2 regions of the Paenibacillus sp. J14 genome follow, and region 1 is predicted to be linked to the other one. Evidence: riboswitches for the same ligand, from Rfam matches in the RefSeq annotation. Region 1 holds a riboswitch; the other holds the start of a gene.
The links. Region 1 has a riboswitch for glycine ahead of gcvT (glycine cleavage system aminomethyltransferase GcvT). Riboswitches for the same ligand answer to the same signal wherever they lie in the genome.
Positions count from the first base shown of each region.

Region 2: linked by a shared signal. The riboswitch ahead of sdaAB (L-serine ammonia-lyase, iron-sulfur-dependent subunit beta) and the one ahead of gcvT (glycine cleavage system aminomethyltransferase GcvT) in region 1 are both predicted to bind glycine.

Region 1 covers NZ_JADQ01000031.1:1,944-6,169, forward strand. Annotated here, with positions in the region: gene proC (pyrroline-5-carboxylate reductase) at 1-560, shown strand, start outside; gene mtnB (methylthioribulose 1-phosphate dehydratase) at 632-1,306, shown strand; gene gcvH (glycine cleavage system protein GcvH) at 1,410-1,805, opposite strand; glycine riboswitch at 2,051-2,149, shown strand; glycine riboswitch at 2,153-2,261, shown strand; gene gcvT (glycine cleavage system aminomethyltransferase GcvT) at 2,368-3,498, shown strand; gene gcvPA (aminomethyl-transferring glycine dehydrogenase subunit GcvPA) at 3,518-4,226, shown strand, end outside.
Region 2 covers NZ_JADQ01000033.1:16,627-20,852, forward strand. Annotated here, with positions in the region: gene sdaAA (L-serine ammonia-lyase, iron-sulfur-dependent, subunit alpha) at 99-980, opposite strand; gene sdaAB (L-serine ammonia-lyase, iron-sulfur-dependent subunit beta) at 998-1,669, opposite strand; glycine riboswitch at 1,833-1,959, opposite strand; gene M891_RS0113590 (S8 family serine peptidase) at 2,443-4,226, shown strand, end outside.

The DNA.
Region 1 (4,226 bases):
GTCAGTTGATTGTCTCCCTGATTGCCGGTTTATCCATTTCGACGATTCAAGCGCTGCTTGGCAGCCCGGTCGCTGTCGCCCGCACGATGCCCAACACCTCCTGCTCCATCGGACAAGGTGCGACGGGAATCTCCTTCTCTCCGGAGACCACCGAGGAACAGCGCGCCCAAGTCTTGTCGATGTTTGAAGCGGTAGGGATGGTTAGCGTGATCCCAGAGGATCAAATGGAAATATTGACGGGCGTATCTGGGAGCGGACCTGCATATGTTTATTATCTGATGGAAGCGATGATTGAAGCGGGCATCGAAGGCGGATTAACGCCTGAGCAATCTCGTGATCTTACCGTACAGACGGTACTTGGCGCTGCCCTCATGATGTCAGAAACCGGCGAAGCGCCTACCAAGCTGCGTGCAGACATCACCTCGCCCAACGGTTCGACGCAAGCGGCGATCGGTGTGCTGGAAGCCGGCAGCTTTCAGCCAAACGTAAAAGCTGCGGTTCACCGGGCCGCCGAACGCTCGAAAGAAATGGGCGAAGCCGTCAAACAAGCGCTGTTGTAAGAAGCTGCAGCCGTATGGTGCAGCGATGGTCGGCACTGCGCGTAAGGCCAATAGGAAAGGGGGACGGCAGCATGAACTACGTCGATATCCCATGGGAAGAAAAACAAGCGGCGCTGGACGCCATCCAACGCCTGCGGGAGGAGTTCGCCGCCCGCGGTTGGTTTCCCGCTTCCAGCGGAAGCTTGTCGATGCGGGTCGGGCGGTATAAGCCGGACCGGTTTGTGTTTGCCATAACGGCCGACGAGACGTATTGGTCGGAGCTGTCAGCGATCCCTTCCCCTTCGGTTGGCGCGCTGTTCGTCGATGCCGCCAGCACCCCCTGCGAGCCAACGCGGCTTAAACCTTGTTCCGATGCACCGATTCACGCGAGAATCTACCGGATGACCGGCTGCGGCGCGATCGTACACGTACATACGACGTTCAACAACGTGCTCAGTGACTATTTTGCTGCGGATGGCGGCGTTCCACTCAAGGGGAACGAGCTGCTCAAAAGCTTAGAGATCTGGGAGACGCAGGCGGAGGTTCGAGTGCCAATTCTGCCGAACGCCGCTGAGCTCCCAGCCATCCTCAAGCAAATCCCAGGCAGTCTAGATACCCGTGTGCCGGCGTTGCTGCTGCAAAATCACGGGGTCTATGTCTGGGGAACCAACATCGCTGAGGCGAAGCGCCATCTGGAAGCGCTGGAGTTTATGTTTGAAGCGCTGTACCGTTCCCTGCTGTTGCCTCCCAAAGAGTATCATGCCTAAAAAACAACTCGCGACAAGCGATAAGCGGAGTGATTAAACTACCATCAGCAGCTCCCGCAATTACGCTAACCGCGAGTTTTTTACATTTGCCTAAGATCTTGCTTTATCTCTCGATAAATTCCGCATACGCCTTCGCGTCCATCAAGTTCGCCAACGCGACGTTAGCGTCCTCCTTCAATCGAATATGGACCATCCAGCCCCCATCATACGGCTCTTCATTGACGAGCTCCGGCGCGGTATCCAGCTCCCGGTTCACTGCCAGCACTGTCCCGCTGACCGGCGTAAACAAATCGGCCACCGTCTTCACGGATTCGATCGTTCCGATGCCTTCCTGCGCTTCGAATTCCTGCCCTGGCTCGGGCAGCTCCACGAATACAATGTCGCCCAGCCGATGTTGGGCGACATCGGAGATGCCGATCTTCACCGTCCCATCCCCCAAATCAAGCACCCATTCATGCTCATCGCTGTACAACACGTTTTCCCTGATCTCACTAGCCAAAGCTTGCTCCTCCTCTTTCGGATGATCTAGCGTACCTTAAACTTTGTGGAAGATTCATCTGCGTATTTCCCTCGTTCAGATTATTCCAAACCTAGCTCTCATGTCAATATTATTAACACATTTGATAGAGTCTAGTAAAATGTAAGCGTAGCCTTTTCCAGTAAACGAAATTAATTAAAATTATTATGATAACTTTATTGACATCTAGACAGATTTTGAGTATTAATGAGATGTGTAAGCTGCGGTTGATGGCAGGGGGAGAGATTACAATTACGGGATTGTAACGCCGAAGGAGCAAGCCGCGAAGCGGTGAATCTCTCAGGCAAAAGGACCTCTGCCGGACGCAACTCTGGAGAGCATTCACGTGGAGGTATCTTTTACGTGAATCACCCAAGGGGAAACCTGCGCGAGCTTCGAGCCTCCGCACAGGGTAACTCTCAGGTACAAAGGACAGAGCCTGGAAGAACCGTTAGACCTCTATGCAGGTTAGCGGGTTTTCTTTGGCCTGTCCTTTTTTGCTGTTCTCAAAATTGGCCGATCCGGCCCTTACGAGGTGATGGTAATGTCCGAATCCGCTTTGCGGCGTACGCCGCTCTATCCCGGATATGCGCGTTATGAAGGAGTCCGCTGTATCGATTTCGGCGGTTGGGAGCTGCCGGTGCAGTTCAGCGGCATCCAGAAAGAGCATGAAGCCGTGCGCGAGCGCGCCGGTCTGTTTGACGTATCGCATATGGGTGAATTTTACGTGGAGGGTCCTGAGGCAGAACGCTTCCTGCAACACATGACCACAAACGATGTAACCCTGCTTCAACCAGGGAAAGCCCAATACACCTTGCTCTGCTATCCCAATGGCGGTGTGGTGGACGATCTGTTGATCTATCATCTGGAAGAAGGCAAGTACATGCTGGTGGTCAACGCCTCGAATATTGACAAAGACTGGGACTGGCTGCAGCAGCACCTTCCCGCTGAAGGGGTAACCATGCGGAATGCCTCTGACGAGACTGCGTTGCTTGCCGTTCAAGGGCCGCTCGCCGCCTCCCTCCTCTCCCCGCTTTGCGAAGGGGAGGATCCTCGAGCGTTGCGTCCGTTCACGTTTATTCGGGAAGCTCGGATTGCCGGGATCCCCGTCTTGCTGTCCAGAACCGGGTATACCGGTGAGGATGGGTTCGAGTTGTATGTCGCGGCCAAGCAGGCCCAAGCGCTTTGGGACGTTGTGATGAAAGCCGGGGAGAGCCAGGGCCTTCTCCCGGCCGGGCTGGGCGCCAGAGATACGTTGCGCTTTGAAGCTTGCCTGCCGCTGTATGGTCAGGAGCTGGGCCCTGAGATTACCCCGCTCGAAGCCGGCTTAAACCGATTCGTGAAGCTGGAAAATGACGACTTCATCGGCCGCGATGCGTTGATCAAGCAGCGGGATCAAGGCCTTCCTCGCCGGCTCGTTGGCCTGGAGATGATCGACCGCGGGATTCCGCGCACCCATTACCCGGTATTTGCCGAAGGCTCAGAGGAACCGATCGGAGAAGTGACGACAGGTACGCAATCGCCTACGCTGAAAAGAAATCTCGGAATGGCGATCCTTGCCACCCGTTATGCCGCCCCGGACACGATCGTAGAGGTCGACATCCGTGGCAAGCGGCTGCAGGCCAAGGTCGTCCCGTTGCCGTTCTATCGCCGAAACCCTGCCGCCAAGCAGTGAAAGGAGAACAGGAAATCAGATGCTTAAACATCGCTATTTACCATTAACCGAACAAGATCAAGCGGAGATGCTGCAAACGATCGGCGTAAGCTCCGTCCAGGAACTGTTCAAGGACATCCCGGAGAACCTTCGCTATCAAGGGGAACTCCCGGTATCTCCCCGCCTTGACGAATACGCGCTGACCCGGCACTTATCCGAACTGGCCGGGCGCAACGCCGACACCGATCGGTATACCAGCTTTCTAGGTGCCGGAATTTATGATCATCACATCCCTTCCGTCATTCAGCACGTCGTATCCCGATCGGAATTTTATACCGCGTACACACCGTATCAACCGGAAATCAGTCAAGGCGAACTGCAGGCGATATTTGAATTCCAATCGTACATCTGCGAACTGACTGGCCTTAAGGTCGCTAATGCGAGCATGTACGACGGAGCCACCGCTTTAGCGGAAGCTGGCAACCTAGCCGCAGCGGCTACCAGACGCAAACAGCTGGTCGTCTCCCGCACCGTCCATCCGGAAGCACGCGAGGTGCTCGCCACTTACGCCCACGGCTTGAATCTGGAGATCGTTGAGGTGGGTTGGGAACAAGGTGTGACCGATCGCGAGGCACTTACTGCGGCCATCACTAAGGACACCGCAGCTGTCTTGATCCAAAACCCGAATTTCTTTGGCTCCCTGGAAGATCTTCGAGCCATTGGCGAACTAGCTCATGCCCAAGGGAGCT
Region 2 (4,226 bases), on a different contig from region 1:
CCCGCGACAGCCGGCACTAAAAAGACAAGATTACGATCAGAGCCATCGCGATATGCAGTGCAGGCAGCGGCGTTAAGATGAAGATAAGGGGTTCACATTCACTTCTTCCGACTGCGCAGCTCCTTCATGATCTTACGGCCGGTTGGCGTTTGTGCCAGCCCTCCTTGCGCAGTTTCGCGGTGGCGACTAGGCATCGCTGAGCCAACCTCCAGCATCACGTCGATCACTTCGTCCGACGGGATCGCGCTGCGCACACCGGCCAAGGCCATATCGGCGGCAGCCAGCGCATTGACCGCTCCAAAGCCGTTGCGCACGATGCAAGGGATTTCGACCAGACCGCCAACAGGATCGCAGATCAGGCCCAGCGTGTTCTTGAGCGCGAGGCCAACGGCGTGTACCGCTTGTTCCGGCGTCCCGCCGCGCAGCTCGACCATCGCCCCGGCCGCCATTCCGATCGCCGATCCAACCTCTGCCTGGCAACCGCCTTCCGCGCCAGAAATAAACGAGTTATTGGCGATCACATACCCGATGGCTCCAGCGCAAAACAGCCCGCGCACGAGATGCTCATCCTTCCAGCCGAAGCGCTCCTGTGCGCTGACAAACACGCCGGGGATGATGCCGCACGAGCCCGCCGTCGGTGTAGCGACGATGCGCCCCATCGAGGCGTTCACCTCGGAGACAGCTAGCGCATAAGCCATGGCCTGACATGCGATATCACCAACCGAAGTCTCACTGCGATTGCGGTAGGCCTCGACCCTTTTGGCATCGCCGCCGGTCAGCCCGCTTGTGGAGACGATGTCCTCAGTCAGCCCTTTATGTACCGCCGTTTTCATAATTTGGTAGTACTCGTTCATGGCAGCCACAATTTCTTCCTCCGTTTGCCCGCTCTCTTCCACCTGATCCTGAATCATGATGCTGGAGATCGTCTTGGATTCCCGTTCACAGAGTTCAACCAGCTCACGCAAATTTTTAAAACGCATCGTGCTCCCTCCTCGTTTTACTTCGTCAGATCAATGTAGGAGACTTGGCTGACATGCTCCAACGCACGGATCGCCTCCACTAATTCCGGCGGAATGGACGAGTCGGCTTCCACAACCGTCAGTGCCTCGGCGGTCCGCCCTTTCCGATCGGTAATAATGTAGCCGATATTCACATTCTCCCGGCTGAACAAAGCCGTAATTCCTGCCAGCACCCCTTGCCGGTCCGTGTGGGAGATGACCAGCGTCGGCAGCTCGCCAGAGCATTTCACCTCAAAACCGTTAATGCTGCGAATAACGATGGTCCCTCCGCCGATGGATGCGCCCATGACCTCGATTGAACTTCCGTCTTGGCAGGTCAGTTTTATTTTTACCGTATTCGGATGGGCCCCAGGCAGGACTCCAGTAGTAAACACCACTTCAATCCCCTGTTGTTCAGCGTTCTGTATCGACTGGCGGATTCGCTCATCGTCCGTACGGTAATCCAAAATGCCGCCAACGATGGCCAGATCGGTTCCGTGTCCGCTGTACGTTTCAGCAAAGGAGCCATAGAAGCAAATCTCCGCCTTAACCGGCGCGGTTCCGAGCAGCTGACGGGCAAATCGTCCAATCCGTACAGCCCCGGCCGTATGTGAACTGGAGGGCCCAATCATCGCTGGACCGATAATTGAAAATACGCTTTTAAATCGCATCGTACATCTCCCCATCATTTTTCTATGACGAAAAAGAGACAGAACAAAAAGGCTGCTGCCTTTCGCTCTGTCCCCGTTACCTGAAAGTTTAATGGTCCCGGTCCAAACCTCAAATCCGAGATCCATGTACCTCTTGGGTGGCTGTTCGCTCTCTCCAGAGCGGCGTCCGATCATGGTCCTTTGTACCTGAGAGATTCGGCTGCCGGCTGCAGGACCGGCCCTTGCTCCTTCGGTGCCGCTAAGCCGGTTCCATCTTCGGTTCAGCCCGCGGACTCTCCCATCATCCTCATTCGCCAATATGAATTTGTGCTTAATGTAAACCGAAGTTAGCAAGATGTCAAGATAACTCACATAAAATCCGATAATTTGCATCAAATTCTAGTTATTTTTTCCTATTTTTATAAGAAAATATGTATATTTTACACATCCACCTACTTGTGCACCTGATTTTACAGATATATACTGTCCGTAACAACCCCAGATATTACCTTATTTTATGAAATGTTGAGAAATAAGGTTCGCTCCGTGTTAACTTTTCTTCACTCTATGACCTCTACTAACCTAACGGTTCACTCCACGCCATTAGTTTTAACTCACATCCACCATAGTTTACTACTCCTGATTCCACTATTTTACATAAAGGAGGTGATGTACCCAAGAGGCAATTGATTCATTTTTTGTCAGTCATGCATCCGGACTCAGATCTTGTTACTCCGGACGGCCGTCACAGGATGGATGTTGGGCTTAAAACTTAATCAAAGGGAGTGAAGAAGTTGATAAGTCTCAAGAGATTTCGCAAACCTTTCTCGCTTGGCATGTCGATCCTTCTTGCATTAACTCTTGTTCCCGTCGCCTCCGCCAGCAGCAGCAGCGTATCGGGACAGAGCAGCTTGAGATCGTCCGCGCCCCAAGTGGCCGAAGCCAAAATTGACGCTAAATTGCAGACCCAGTTTAAGCAGGACGACTTCGTCACCTACCTTGTCAAACTCAAGGAGCAGACCGATACCACTTCGGTCGCCAAGCTGGCTCTTCAGAAAGCCCAGCTGGAGAAATCGACTCCTTCCGCCGCGAAGCTGTCCGTACGGACTTCCGTTGTCAGCGCTCTGCGCGAAACGGCCTCCCGCACCCAATTTAAGCTGGAGGAATACTTGCGGAAAGCCCAGCAATCCGGAGAAGTGAAAGACTACAAAAGCTACTTTATCGTAAATGCCATGGCGGTGACAAGCTCCAAAGAAGTGATGGAGCGAATCGCCCTTTTCCCCGAAGTCGAGAAAATTTTGCCGAATGAAAAACGTCATCTGCAAAAGGTTGAAATCGATAAAGATGCGGCTGTAGAGCCTGCCGTGAAGATGCCTGCTGTGAAACCGGCCGACGAGGTCTCCACTTCACTGGGCGATTCAAAGCAAGCGACCAAGGACGTTAACCCAAGCAGCGTTGAGTGGAATATTGCCCAAATCAACGCCCCTGAGGTGTGGAACATGGGCATCGATGGCACCGGCATCGTGGTCGCCAACCTCGATACCGGGGTAGACTACAACCATCCGGCGCTGCGGAGCAAATGGCGGGCCATTGATGCTTCGGGCAATATCGTGGATCCCGAGCTCAGCTGGTATGATCCGCACAGCCACGCTCCGCTGCCTGCCGATTCCCATGGCCACGGTACGCACACCATGGGAACGATGGTTGGTTCGGAACCAGACGGCTCGAACCAGATCGGCGTCGCGCCTGGTGCAAAATGGATCGCTGTCCGGATTTTTAACCCTGACACCACGGATGACATCATCCTGGATGGCGGCCAATGGCTGCTCGCGCCAGTGGATGCCGAAGGGAATCTGCATCCGGAGCTCGCTCCTGACGTGGTGAACAACTCCTGGGGGGGCGGTCCCGGCATCGATGAATGGTTCCGCCCGATCGTACAAGCTTGGAGAAGCGCGCAAATCTTCCCTGAGTTCTCCGCGGGCAACACCGATTTTGATAACCCCGGCGGTCCGGGTTCGGTAGCTGCGCCAGCGAACTATCCAGAAGCGTTCGCTACCGGCGCTACGGACATCAACGGGAATTTAGCGGATTTCTCTTTGCGTGGACCTTCCCCTTACGATGAAATTAAACCGGAGGTTTCCGCGCCAGGTGTTAACATTCGTTCCTCTGTTCCTGGCGGAGCTTATCAGGGCGGCTGGAACGGCACCTCGATGGCAGGTCCGCATACGACAGCCATCGCGGCCTTGCTGCTGCAGGCGAACCACTCGCTCACGGTAGACCAGCTCGAGGAAATCTTGACCAGCACGGCCACGCCGCGGACAGACGCTGAGTATGACACAGTACCTAATAACGGGTACGGATATGGCATCGTAAATGCATTGGATGCCGTAGGCTCCGTGCTCCAAGGTATCGGCACGGTCTCAGGTCGTGTGATCACGGCAGGGGAGGATTTAGAGGAACCGGTGCTGACACATACACCGCCTACTTTAATATATGAAGGCTTCGATGTGACGTTATCCGCTCAAGTAAGCGATGATGTTGCCGTCACATCCGTTGAATTTTACGCCAAAGAAGCGGG